DNA from 3 places in the Arthrobacter sp. JUb119 genome. Region 2 is predicted to be linked to each of the others. Evidence: riboswitches for the same ligand, from Rfam matches in the RefSeq annotation. Region 2 holds a riboswitch; each other region holds the start of a gene.

Region 1 (3,918 bases), on a different contig from region 2:
CGCCGAATTCGGCACCCGCTATGGCGCCGAAAGAATCCATAGCGTCTGCTTCGATGTCACCGATGATGCCGCCGTGCGCGAGAACATTGCCGCCATTGAAAAGACCATCGGCCCCATCCGCATATTGGTGAACAACGCCGGTATCCAACACCGCGTTCCGATGCTGGAATTGGAAGTATCCGACTGGCAGCGTGTGATTGACACGAACCTCACCAGCGCATTCCTGGTAGGCCGAGAGGTCGCACGCTCCATGGTGCAGCGTGGCGAAGGCAAGATCATCAACATCTGCTCGGTGCAAACCGACTTGGCCCGCCCCACCATCTCCGCCTATAGTGCGGCCAAGGGAGGCCTGCGCAATCTCACCCGCGCCATGACCGCCGAATGGGCTGGTTCGGGACTGCAAATCAACGGCATCGCACCGGGCTACATCCACACCGAGATGACGCAGAATCTGGTGGATGACGAGAAATTCAATTCCTGGATTCTGGGCCGCACCCCGGCTGCCCGTTGGGGAACTGTCGAGGATCTGGCCGGACCAGCAGTCTGGTTGGCCTCGGATGGATCGAACTACGTGAACGGGCAGACCATTTTCATCGACGGAGGCATGAGCGTTGTCGTCTAATTCCCTCGCCACCAGCACGTTGGCCGTCGTGGCCCATGCAGCCGATGATTTGCGTATTGAACAAATCGAGCTGGCAGCGCCGCGAGCAGATGAAGCACGCGTTGCCATCGCTTACGGCGGTATCTGCGGATCAGACTTGCATTACTGGAGCCACGGCGCCGCCGGGGAATCGATCCTCAAGGCTCCAATGGTTCTCGGGCATGAAATCGTCGGGACCGTCATGCAGGCCGCCGCTGACGGCAGCGGGCCGGCAGCCGGAACCAAAGTCGCCGTGCACCCGGCAACACCAGGCGAGACCGGGGAACCCTACCCGGCCGACCGCCCGAATCTTTCCCCGGGGTGCACCTATCTGGGCTCGGCCGCCCGCTACCCGCACACCGAGGGCGCATTCGCCCGCGAAGTGAACCTGCCATCACGCATGCTGCGTGAGCTGCCTGCTGGCTTAGCACTGCGTGATGCGGCACTGGCAGAACCGGCTGCGGTTGCTTGGCATGCGGTGTCGCGCGCCGGTGAAGTCGCCGGCAAGAAGGCGCTGGTTATTGGTGCTGGGCCGATCGGAGCTCTCGCTGTAGCAGTGCTCAAGCGTGCCGGAGCCAAAGAAATCATCGCAGTGGACATGCACGAGAAGCCGTTGGAAATCGCCGGGAAACTCGGTGCCACTTCAACTTTGCGCGCCGATGACCAGGAAGCTCTTGCCCAGGTGGGCGCGGACGTGGTGATCGAGGCCAGCGGCAACTTCCGCGGGTTGGCCTCCGCCGTGCGCGGTGCCGTGCGCGGCGGTCGAGTGGTCATGGTCGGGTTGCTGCCCTCAGGAGAACAACCCGCACTCATTTCGCTGGCTATTACCCGCGAGCTGGAACTGGTTGGTTCCTTCCGCTTCAACGACGAAATCGACCATGTGCTTGCTGCCCTGGCCGACGGTTCACTGCAGGTTTCCGAGGCGGTAACCCACGAGTTCCCGGTCGCCGATGCGCTTGAAGCCTTCGAAACGGCCAAGGATTCGGCTCGCTCCGGCAAAGTCCTGCTGAACTTCCTGGGGCAATAGTTGGCTTCAGCTAGAAGTGCACCGCGGCGGCCCCTGAAGTCGGGGGCCGCCGCGGTGCTTTTTAGTTCAGCGAACTCTAGTTGGTCTCTGCGATGCTTACCGCGGTTGTCACGGGCACCGGATTGGCGAAGAGGTCCAGCACCGGGCAGTGTGCATCCACTGCGCGGCGCAGTTCTTCATAGCGTTCAGCTGATTCCGGTCCGGCAATCCGGATGTCCAGATCCACCGACGAGAAGCCGGGGCGGATGGTCTGGTCGATGCCGAAGAGTCCGCGGACATCGAGGTGGCCATTGGCCTGGATCTTCACGTCGTCCACCTGGATGCCGAGGTTCTGCGCGTACAAGCGGTAGACCACAACCTGGCAGGAGATGAGCGCTCCGAGCGCGTATTCCACGGGGCTTGCGGCCAGGTCGCTGCCGCCCAGGGCAGCTGGCTCGTCGACCTGGAAGGTGTGCTTGCCGGAGACAATGTTGCTGGCTACCGAATCGAAGCCTTCGCCCTCGACGGTGAAAGTCAATTGGGCACTTTGCGGGGCAGCCGAAATTCGTTCGCCCCAGCCCTTGCCTGCTTCCTGCAGGCGCTGTGCGCGGTCTTCGGATACGGTTGGGGCAGATGCTGCATTAGTCATGGGGAATTGATCCCCTTTCTGGCGCAAGGGGCGCCATCGCTTACGCATCTTGGCGTTCAAGATGCGTCGAATCTTCACCTGGGGCACCCCGCACAATGACGCAGGAGGGTTGCCGTCCACTCAGCCAGGGCTCAAAGAGTGGAACTCGTGATTCAGTGATTAATTTCTATCGGTTGCAGGGCCCGCGGGTAAAGGGCAGAAGTAACTTTTCGTCACCGGGCATCTTGCTTTCCGGCTCGCTAAGATGGAATCTAGCTCTCGGGCGCCCACTGCACGAACAATGAACGGCGAGTATGGAATTCCAGCTGACACTTTCTGCGGCCCAGACCTTGGTGACCGAATCCGAATACAACCTGGGCCAATTCCTGTGTGATTCCGGAAAAGTGCAGATCGCCAACCGGGTAATGCAACCGGGATCTACCCGCATCTCCGGTGTGGTGCTGCGTGAATCGGTGATGGCCCAATTGGAAATCACCGAGGGCAATATCAGCTTCACCAGCTTCTGCGGCAAGCATCCGGGGGTTCAGTCCTGTGAAGATGTCGCCGCCTTGCTCATTGAGGTCACCACCGAAGAAGACCAGGGCTTTTTCGTCTCCGACTCCGGGGTGGATCCCCACGCTTGGAAACGCAATAGCAAGCCGCAGTGGGAACGTACCCTTGACCGTCTGCTTCCAGTCATTTCCGATGAGCCGCTGGTTGCCGAAGAACCGCTGGGATTGATCCTGAAAGTGGTAAGCGAACCGCGTTATGGCGGCGAGGACGCGCTGACCTTGCAGGCACGCCCGGCCCGCCAGGGCACCAAGAGCCCCTGGATCCAAACCGGGATCAGCTGGCGCAATGTTGCTTTTGATACGCGGTTCTCCAAGAAGCAGCGTCGTGCGGTCGTTGAACTGGACCGGTTGCGTGAACACGTTGAACAAGATACTTATCGCCATTCGTGGGATCCCAAGGAGTGGATCTCCTTGATGGATCTTCCAGGCCAGGACCTGCTGGATGCGTTCGAAGCCCTGCGTGAAGCTGGAGTGCAGATCGTCAACGGCGGTTCTACGGCCAAGGCCCCGGTGGAGTTCAGCGAGCAACCAGCCATGGCACACGTGGATGTGCGTCGCGGTGAACATGGCCTGAGCATGGAAGGGAAGCTGCGCGGGCCGAGCGAAGAGCACGTCTACCTCTTGCCCATAGGCACGCCGCCGACCTTGTTGGCTTACGCGTCCAGCCCCTTGCCGAAGGCCAGGGAAATCGGTTTGGCCCGGTTCGCTGAACCGGTCACGAAGGAACTGGCCACATTTATTGAATCCGGTGCGCAATCCATCCCGCAGGAAGGCGTTGAGCTTTTCGAGCGCCAGCACCTGGACCGATTGCGCCTGATGGCACCGTTGAAGAGCGAGGATGACAGCTACAGCATCCCTGTTCCAGCACGCCCCAGCCTCAAGCTGTCCCTGGAGAGCATCCGAACTCCGCTGACCGTGAGCTATTCCTGGGAGTACGCCTCCGCGGGCCCCCGCCAGTATGCCGTGGAAAAGGAAATTGCTGCTTCGGTGCAGGACAAGCTCGGCGCGCAGGCTTCCTTGGGGCAACTGACCTCTTCAGGAATCTTCCCGCCGAAGGAATTCAGCACCTCCG
Region 2 (3,918 bases):
GCCCAGCACTTCGCACAACCGCAAAAGAGTGGAAACCGAAGGGCTGGTCAGGTCGCGCTCCACACGCGAGAGGAAACCCTTGGTCAGTCCGGATAGCTCGGCGACCTGGTCAATGGTCATACGCTGGGTCTGGCGCACCCCGCGCAGCCTCGCACCGATATTGATCGCGGCACCGGTTGGTTCAACTGGCAAGGTTTTCATCGTTTGGCTCCTCGACGTTTTCTGCAGCAACAACCGCAACCACTTTGGCTTCAAGGCCTGCGGGGCAAGTTTACCAATGGTAAACACACCGCGCCCTCTACCGCGAGACTGCAGCGCTCACTAGACTCTGCCCATGGACAGCACCAAGGACAAGCTCTGCGGGTACCTGAACGACGCGCGCGAGAATGCGATCTACAAGGCAGAAGGCCTCGCCGAACACCTGGCACGCACTCCGCTCACCCCTACAGGCACCCATATCCTGGGAGTACTGCACCATTTGGCGATCAATGAATACGAATATTTCGGCACCTGCCTCAAGCGCAGGGCCGATGACCGCTACGTTCGCGAATTCATTGCGCCGCATGATCCCGACGCGGATTTCCTCCCGCCAGCAGATATGGATGCGCAACAGCTGATCGGCCTGTATCGGAAAGCCATCGCCTTCGCCGATGAAGCCATCAGCGATCTGCCCCTGGACTGTCCCGTAGAGGTACCGTGGTGGGGGCCAGCTGGCAAAACCACCTTGGACCACCTGCTCATCCATGCGCTCGCCGAAACCTCCCGGCATGCAGGGCATCTGGATATTATCCGCGAGCAGCTCGATGGCCGTGCTGGCTGGACCGCGCAACTGGATCTGCTGCCCGGCTACACCGCGGGGCAATGGGCCGAACAACGCGAGAAGCTGCAGCAACTGGCCAATGCCTTTGCCCCGGGCAGCTGAGCCGCAGTCATATTACGCATTCGGACTTCACCGGGCCCTACCGCCGGCGGTACCATCGGAAATGTTGCTTCACGAGACGCGGCGCCAAGCTCCGACTGGCCGCGCACCAACCCCAAGTTCATGGGTGGTTCGGATGAGGAAGCGGTCCGCGCATCAACAGGTGCACGGGCAAGAGCTCGCAAGAGAGTTGACCTCCATGGCATATCCGATTCTGCCCGTCATCGACCGCCAGACCGGCCAAGTGCAGTTCAAGGCCGAGGGGCGCTGGCGCACCCGCTACGTTGCAGATCCGCTCAGGCTTGAACGGCTCATTGCCCGTTGCGCCCGCAGGCCGACCTATGATCCGGCCACTTCTGAATTGCAGCTGGTGCTGCCGGTAGCCGGAAATCCCGCGGGCAAGAGAATTGCTTTTAGCCTTGCCAAATTCCCAAGTGCAGGAGCCCTGACTAAACTGGGTGGTTGATCCGATCCACGGGTTTCATTGGAAAATCCATGTTCCAGGAGAGTCATCGTCGCGATGCCACAGCACCCAGAAACCGAACCTACCAAAGCGCAGATCCAGCGATGGCGCAAGTATCTCGCAGATGAAGTCGCCGAAGGCTCCATCTACAGGGCCCTCGCGGAAAAGAAAACCGGTCAAGAACGGCAAATCCTGCTGGGCCTTGCAGAGGCGGAAGCCCGCCACGAATCCCACTGGCGCGTCCTGCTCGGCGAGCATTTCAAGGAAGTCCGCCCGTCGCTGCGACGCACCATGCTGCGTTTCCTGGCATTGCATTTCGGTTCGGTCTTCGTGCTGGCCATGGCCCAGCGCTCCGAAAGCAGTTCGCCCTACCGCGACGACAAGGACGCCACCGCGCAGATGGCGGCCGACGAACAGGTCCACGAAGAGGTCGTCCGGGCGCTGGCTACAGCAGGCCGTGCGCGCCTTTCGGGCAACTTCCGCGCTGCGGTCTTCGGCGCCAACGACGGGCTGGTTTCCAACCTGGCGTTGATCATGGGTATCGGTGCGACCGGTGTTTCAGCGACCTTCGTGCTGTTCTCCGGTGTTGCCGGTTTGCTGGCCGGCGCACTGTCCATGGCAGCTGGCGAATACGTCTCGGTGCGTTCCCAGCGCGAGCTGCTGACCGCCTCGCGACCAACCCAGGTCACGCTGACCGCCGCCCCGAACCTCGATCTGGACGCCAACGAGCTGGTGCTGATCTACAAGGCCCGCGGCATGAGCGATGAAGATGCAGCGCACCGGGCCGCAGAACGCATGGGCCTGTTCACCTGCGATTGCAACCCCGACTTCTCGTTGAACCCGGAAGGCCGCGGCGAAGAACTCGAGAAGGAGCACCAGGAACTGGGGTCGGCCACCGGCGCGGCGGCCACCTCGTTCATCCTTTTCGCTTCCGGCGCGGTCGTGCCGATCCTGCCTTATATCCTTGGGCTCTCCGGCATGACCGCGATCCTCGTCTCGGTAGTCCTGGTAGGCGTGGCCCTGATGATCACCGGAGGGATCGTGGGACTGCTTTCCGGTGCCTCCCCGCTCAAGCGCGGCCTGCGCCAGCTAGCCATCGGCTGGGGCGCAGCGGCCATCACCTACTGCTTGGGCCTGATCTTCGACGTCAGCATCGGATAGCAGCCTGCTGCGATTCGAATGCCGGTACAGCTTTGGCTCTACCGGCATTTTCCATGCCGTGCTCTAGCTGTTCTCCGGCCGCCGGGTACGCCGGCGCAGGGTTTGCATGCTCTGGATGAACTCCATCGCTTCTTCGGCGGTTTCCACCAGAGCAATCTTCTGTTCCATGACACGGTCCTTGGCCAGGGCCTGAAGCAGCGGCCAAGCAGGCAGATCCCTCGTCCAATAGTCCTTGCCGATCAGCACCATCGGCACCACGCGAGCACCGGTAGCGTAGTAGTTTTCGCAGGCATCCTGGAAGATTTCCTGCACCGTGCCGGCGGCCCCGGGCAGAACTACCAGCCCGCCGTTGGACTGCTCCAGCAAACTCGCTTCACGAATGGAATTGGTGAAGAACTTGGCAATCTGGGTGGCAAACAGATTCGGCGGCTCATGGCCGTAGAACCAGGTTGGCACGCCCAGGGACTGCCGCTGGCTCGGGAAACGCTCCTTGACCATCAGCGCAGTTCTCGCCCAGCCGGTGCGCTGATGGATCGCATCTGGCGCTTCGGCCAGCATCTGCAATGCCGTAGCGACATCTTCTTGCCCGTAATCGGCCAGCCACGCACCGGCGTTGGCGGCTTCCATTGCGCCGGGGCCTCCACCGGTGGCGACCGCGTAGCCGGCCCGGGTAATCATGCGCCCAAGCTCCAAAGCTTGCGCATACTGCGCAGTGCCCCGGCTCATCGCATGCCCGCCCATCACCCCGATAATCGGGGTTTCCTTGAACGTGCCCTCGTACACCGCCGAGACCAGCGCCTGGCCAATGTGGTGATCATGCAGGGTTCTTGCCAGCGCATTGCTATCGCTATCGGAATTCACCGCTGCATGCTGCTGGGAGTACGCGTAGATCTTCGCATCAGGCACATGCTCGTAGGTCTGCGTCCGGATCCCCGAGTACAACTCATGCGGCGAATACAAGCCGCGAGCCACCGTCTCGAAGGGAACCTCCTCCCCCGAGCTCATGCACAGCCCGCCAGTGGCTTGCACGATCTGCGCTCCTTGCGCGGAATACTGGCAATCGATGAATAGCGCTTCGGAAAGATCCAAGGATTCCAGCACGGTATCCCGTTCGCGCAGATCAACACGGTGCACTCGCCAGCCTTTTCCGCGTGCGCGGTGGGAAGCCAGCGCTTCGGCTGCGAGACGGTCGAATTCAACGAGCGTCGTTATGTTCACTGCGCGTGCTGGAAGGTAGGGCCACACTTGGGACATGCGTCAACGCTACGTCATAGATAGTGATTATTCACAGAAAGGCCCTTCAACTTTCGCGAAGGCCCGGAACGTGAAACGATGAGAGGATGATTGAATCTGTTCCACCAACCATTGATGCCCG
Region 3 (3,918 bases), on a different contig from region 2:
CATCCTGGAAGAGCTCAATGGCAGCAGAAACCACTGAACCCGGAGTTGGCAGTGTCCACGGAGCAACGATTCCGGTAACGGTGACAAATTGCCACACAGCCAGGGTGGTCAGCGGCAAGACCAGCGCAAGCAGCCATTTCGGGGCACGCAGGATCGTTGCGGCCATGCTGGCCTTCTGCTTGGCAGGTGTTTGGCTTCCGCGGGTTCCAGCCACGTTAGAGGGACTCATGGCTGGTTACTCTCCGGAGATCTTTGTTGCGTCTGCCTTGACGGCAAACTGGTCATCGATGAGGGTTTCCAGAGCTTCATCAACGGATTCCTGCTCCGAGACATCGCCGCTAGCGACCAGCGTGGGAGCAATCTTGCTCAGGACTCCAGTGAATTTGGCGTCGGGAACTGCCGGAACGTCCAGATTGGAGCGTTCCTCAATGACGGTGGCAGCAACTCCTGGTTCGAGCCCTGCTACGTCGGCCAGGATTTCTGCGGTTTCCTCGGGATTGTCAGCTGCCCAGCCACGAGCCTTTTCGTAGGCATCGACAACGAGCTGGGCGAGTTCGGGGCTCTGCTCAATGAAGTCTTCGCGAGCGTTCAGCGCACCGTAGGTGTTGAAATCCAAGTTCCGGTAAACCAGTTGCGCGCCGTCTTTTTCGGCAGCGGCCATGATCGGATCCAAACCGCTCCAGGCATCAACCGAGCCGTTGGCCAGGGCGGTACGTCCATCGGCATGCTGGAGGTTCTGCAGCTTGATGTCAGCTTCACTCAAGCCCGCGGATTCCAGCGCCTGCAGCAGGAAGAAGTATGGGTCGGTGCCCTTTGTAGCGGCCACGGTCTTGCCAGCGAGATCTTCAACGGACTCGATTTTCGAGTCCTTATCCACTACCAGGGCCGCCCATTCCGGCTGCGAATACAGTGCGATGGTCTTGATGGGTGCACCGTTCGAACGGTTCAGGAGCGCAGCGGAACCGGCTGTGGAACCAACATCGATTGCGTCGGCGCGAAGAGCTTCATTGGCCTTGTTGGAACCAGCGGACTGGATCCATTCGACATTTACGCCCTGCTCCTTGGCGGCTGCTTCCAACCATCCCTTTTCCTTGAGTACCAGGCTCAGCGGGTTGTAAGTGGCAAAGTCGATGGACAGGGTCTGACCATCCGAGGAGGCTGTAGCGTTTTCGCCAGCACAGCCGGTCAGGGCAACTGCGCCAACGATCAAGGCGGCGGCGGACAATGCAGTGCGGCGGGTGAGACGGTTCAAAAGCATGGAGAATCCTAGAATTGTGCGTGCAAGCGGTGTAGGTGAAAAGGCAAAGGGGACGAATGGTTCGGGACCCACGGCGTGGCCGGGACTAATGGTTGGTTGGGTCGACGCCGAGCAGGCGCAATAGGTGCAGGCGATCTGCAACGAACTTTTCATCGGTATGCCGGCGTGGATGCACAGCTGAGATGGACAGATCCTCGATGACGCCCGCTGCACTATGCCCAGCGCCTCGCCCCAGAACAATCACGCGGTCAGCCAAAGTCAACGCCTCGTCCACATCATGGGTCACCATGAGAACAGTGGTGGGGAACGATGCGTGAATCGAGAGCAGCAGATCCTGCATCTTCAAGCGTGTCAGCGCATCGAGGGCGCCGAAGGGTTCATCAAGAAGCAATACACCCGGGCGCCGAGCCAGCGCGCGAGCCAGCGAAACCCGTTGCGCCATGCCTCCGGAGATCTCGCGTGGGCGCAAGCTGGCTGCATGGCTCAGACCGGTCAGCTCGATCAACTCATCGATCAGCGAGTTGCCGGCGCGCTTATCGGTTTCCGGTGCCAGGCCCAGTGCAATGTTCTGGCGAACCGAGCGCCATGGCAGCAGCCGGGGCTCCTGGAAGGCAACGGCGCATAACTCGTTGATGCCGGTGACCTCGCGGGTGCCGGTGCGGATGGTGCCGGTGGTGGGGTGGTCCAAGCCCGATACTGAACGCAGCAGCGTGGATTTTCCGCAACCGCTGGCTCCAAGAATGGCCACGACTTGACCTGCTGGAATTTGCAGGTTGATATCGGTCAGAACGGTGCGGCTTTCCATCTTGGTGGTGAAGGTTCGCGACACGTTGCTGAACTGCACGTCCAGGGCGCTTGAAGCTGAGGCAACGGGAGCTGCCTCGGGCGCTGCAAAGGAAAGAGTCATGTTCATCTCCATCGTTCCTGGCGGTAGCACCGGCCTGCAGAGCAAAACTCCAAAGGTGGTTGCTGCGGCGTCGTGGAGCCAGATCTCTCGGCCGCTCGGGATGGTTACGTGTCCATTACAACGAGTCGAACGATTTGAACGCAAATCTTGCGTAATATGAAAAAATCTTCGACAACTACGTCACATTGCCCAGAAATTTCGTTATTTATTTTATTGCAGGCCGGTTTGCTCGACATTAAGCAAAACTTTGCAACTCATCTTCGGCAGGACGCGGATTAGGCTGTGAAATTTGAAGATGGGCACTGCCGGCACTGGGACGAAATGTGACTTCGCGGGTTGGAAACGCCGGTTTATTACCGTTACAAATGAATTACGACCCATCCAGAGCGGCTGAGAGATCTGGCTCCACGACGCCGCAGCAACCACCCCAATAGCGGGACGGTGCTACCGCCAGGACCGATGGAAAGAATTGAGAACCCTGATGCCTATTGGTGAATCGCACAATGCCCTCGGACTGGACTTCAACCAGCTCAGTGACCCTTCGCAGGCCACCACAATGGACCTGGACAAGTTTGAAGAACAGCTGCCGACCAGGCAATTGCTGAAAATCACCCCCGGACCAAGTGCGGATGAGCAATACGACCGGCTGGCCGAAATTTTCCGTCCCGTTTTTGCGCAGATCGCCGCGACAGCCAAGGACCGCGACTTGAACCGCGTGCTTCCTTTCGAGCAGGTAGGCCTGCTGAATCGCGAGCGTTTCGGTGCGCTGCGCCTTTCCGTTGCCGACGGGGGCTACGGCGCACGGCTGGTGGATGTCTTCCGTCTGCTCATCGAGCTGTCCGAGGCGGACTCCCACGTAGGCCAGCTGTGGCGTGCGCATATCGCATTCGTCGAGAACGTCTTGGCGCTGGAGGACGAAGAGCTGCGCAAGAAGTGGGTCGCTCGCATCGCTGCTGGGCAGATTATCGGCAACGCCTACACCGAACGCGGTGGCAACGCCCTGGGCACCTTGAACACCAAGGCCAGCACCGTGGACGGGCGCTGGGTGATCGACGGTGAAAAGTACTACTGCACCGGCACCATTTTTGCCGACTGGACCACCGTTGCCGTGGCCCACCCGGAGCTCGCCGGCCGCCAGATCGCCGTGGTCTCCACCCAGCGCAGCGGCGTCAAGATCCTCGACGACTGGGATGGGTTCGGCCAGGGCCTCACCGGAACCGGCACCACCGAATTCCACCAGGTCCCGGTGGATTGCTTCATGCCGCAGCAGACCAATGACTCCGAAGCGGCGATCTTCCAGCTGGTTCTCATGGCCGTGCAGGCGGGCATCGCCCGCGCCGCATTGAACGACCTGCGTCACGCGGTGCAGGCGCGCACCCGCATCTTCACCACCGGAACCGGGGTGCCGGTATACCAGGAACCCCAGGTCCTCCAGCTGGTGGGCGAAGTTTCCGCGGAGTCCTTCGCTGCCGACTCCGTGGTGATCGGCGCGGTACTCGAAGTCGAGGCGGCCCTGGGCGATCCGGGACTGAACGACGAGGAACGCTACGCCGTATGCGAGCTGGCCGCCAACCGCGCGCAAACCGTGGTGCAGCCACTGGCCATCGGCGTGACCAGCAAGCTCTTCGACGGACTGGGAGCCTCGTCCACCAGAAGCGGCTGCAACCTGGACCGGCACTGGCGCAATGCGCGCACCATCGCCACCCATAACCCGGCGATCTACAAGGCGCGCATCGTCGGGGACTACGAGATC

Evidence for each region. A riboswitch is a leader RNA that binds a small molecule or an ion and turns the genes downstream of it on or off. The one in region 2 is predicted to bind S-adenosylmethionine.
Region 1: it holds a riboswitch for S-adenosylmethionine, as region 2 does, so the genes downstream of both, M2368_RS09845 (OsmC family protein) here and M2368_RS06270 (hypothetical protein) in region 2, are expected to answer to the same signal.
Region 3: it holds a riboswitch for S-adenosylmethionine, as region 2 does, so the genes downstream of both, M2368_RS11945 (ABC transporter ATP-binding protein) here and M2368_RS06270 (hypothetical protein) in region 2, are expected to answer to the same signal.

What each region holds. Positions count from the first base shown of each region.
Region 1 is NZ_JANUFE010000003.1:181,705-185,622, reverse strand. It holds gene M2368_RS09855 (SDR family oxidoreductase) at 1-622, shown strand, start outside; gene M2368_RS09850 (L-idonate 5-dehydrogenase) at 612-1,667, shown strand; gene M2368_RS09845 (OsmC family protein) at 1,744-2,295, opposite strand; SAM riboswitch class IV at 2,327-2,448, opposite strand; gene M2368_RS09840 (DEAD/DEAH box helicase) at 2,589-3,918, shown strand, end outside.
Region 2 is NZ_JANUFE010000002.1:42,992-46,909, reverse strand. It holds gene M2368_RS06280 (cupin domain-containing protein) at 1-201, opposite strand, end outside; gene M2368_RS06275 (DinB family protein) at 335-922, shown strand; SAM riboswitch class IV at 990-1,103, shown strand; gene M2368_RS06270 (hypothetical protein) at 1,119-1,385, shown strand; gene M2368_RS06265 (VIT1/CCC1 transporter family protein) at 1,440-2,543, shown strand; gene M2368_RS06260 (LOG family protein) at 2,607-3,797, opposite strand; gene M2368_RS06255 (SNF2-related protein) at 3,884-3,918, shown strand, end outside.
Region 3 is NZ_JANUFE010000004.1:100,556-104,473, forward strand. It holds gene M2368_RS11935 (ABC transporter permease) at 1-166, opposite strand, end outside; gene M2368_RS11940 (aliphatic sulfonate ABC transporter substrate-binding protein) at 236-1,258, opposite strand; gene M2368_RS11945 (ABC transporter ATP-binding protein) at 1,344-2,165, opposite strand; SAM riboswitch class I at 2,171-2,272, opposite strand; SAM riboswitch class I at 2,540-2,631, shown strand; gene M2368_RS11950 (acyl-CoA dehydrogenase family protein) at 2,647-3,918, shown strand, end outside.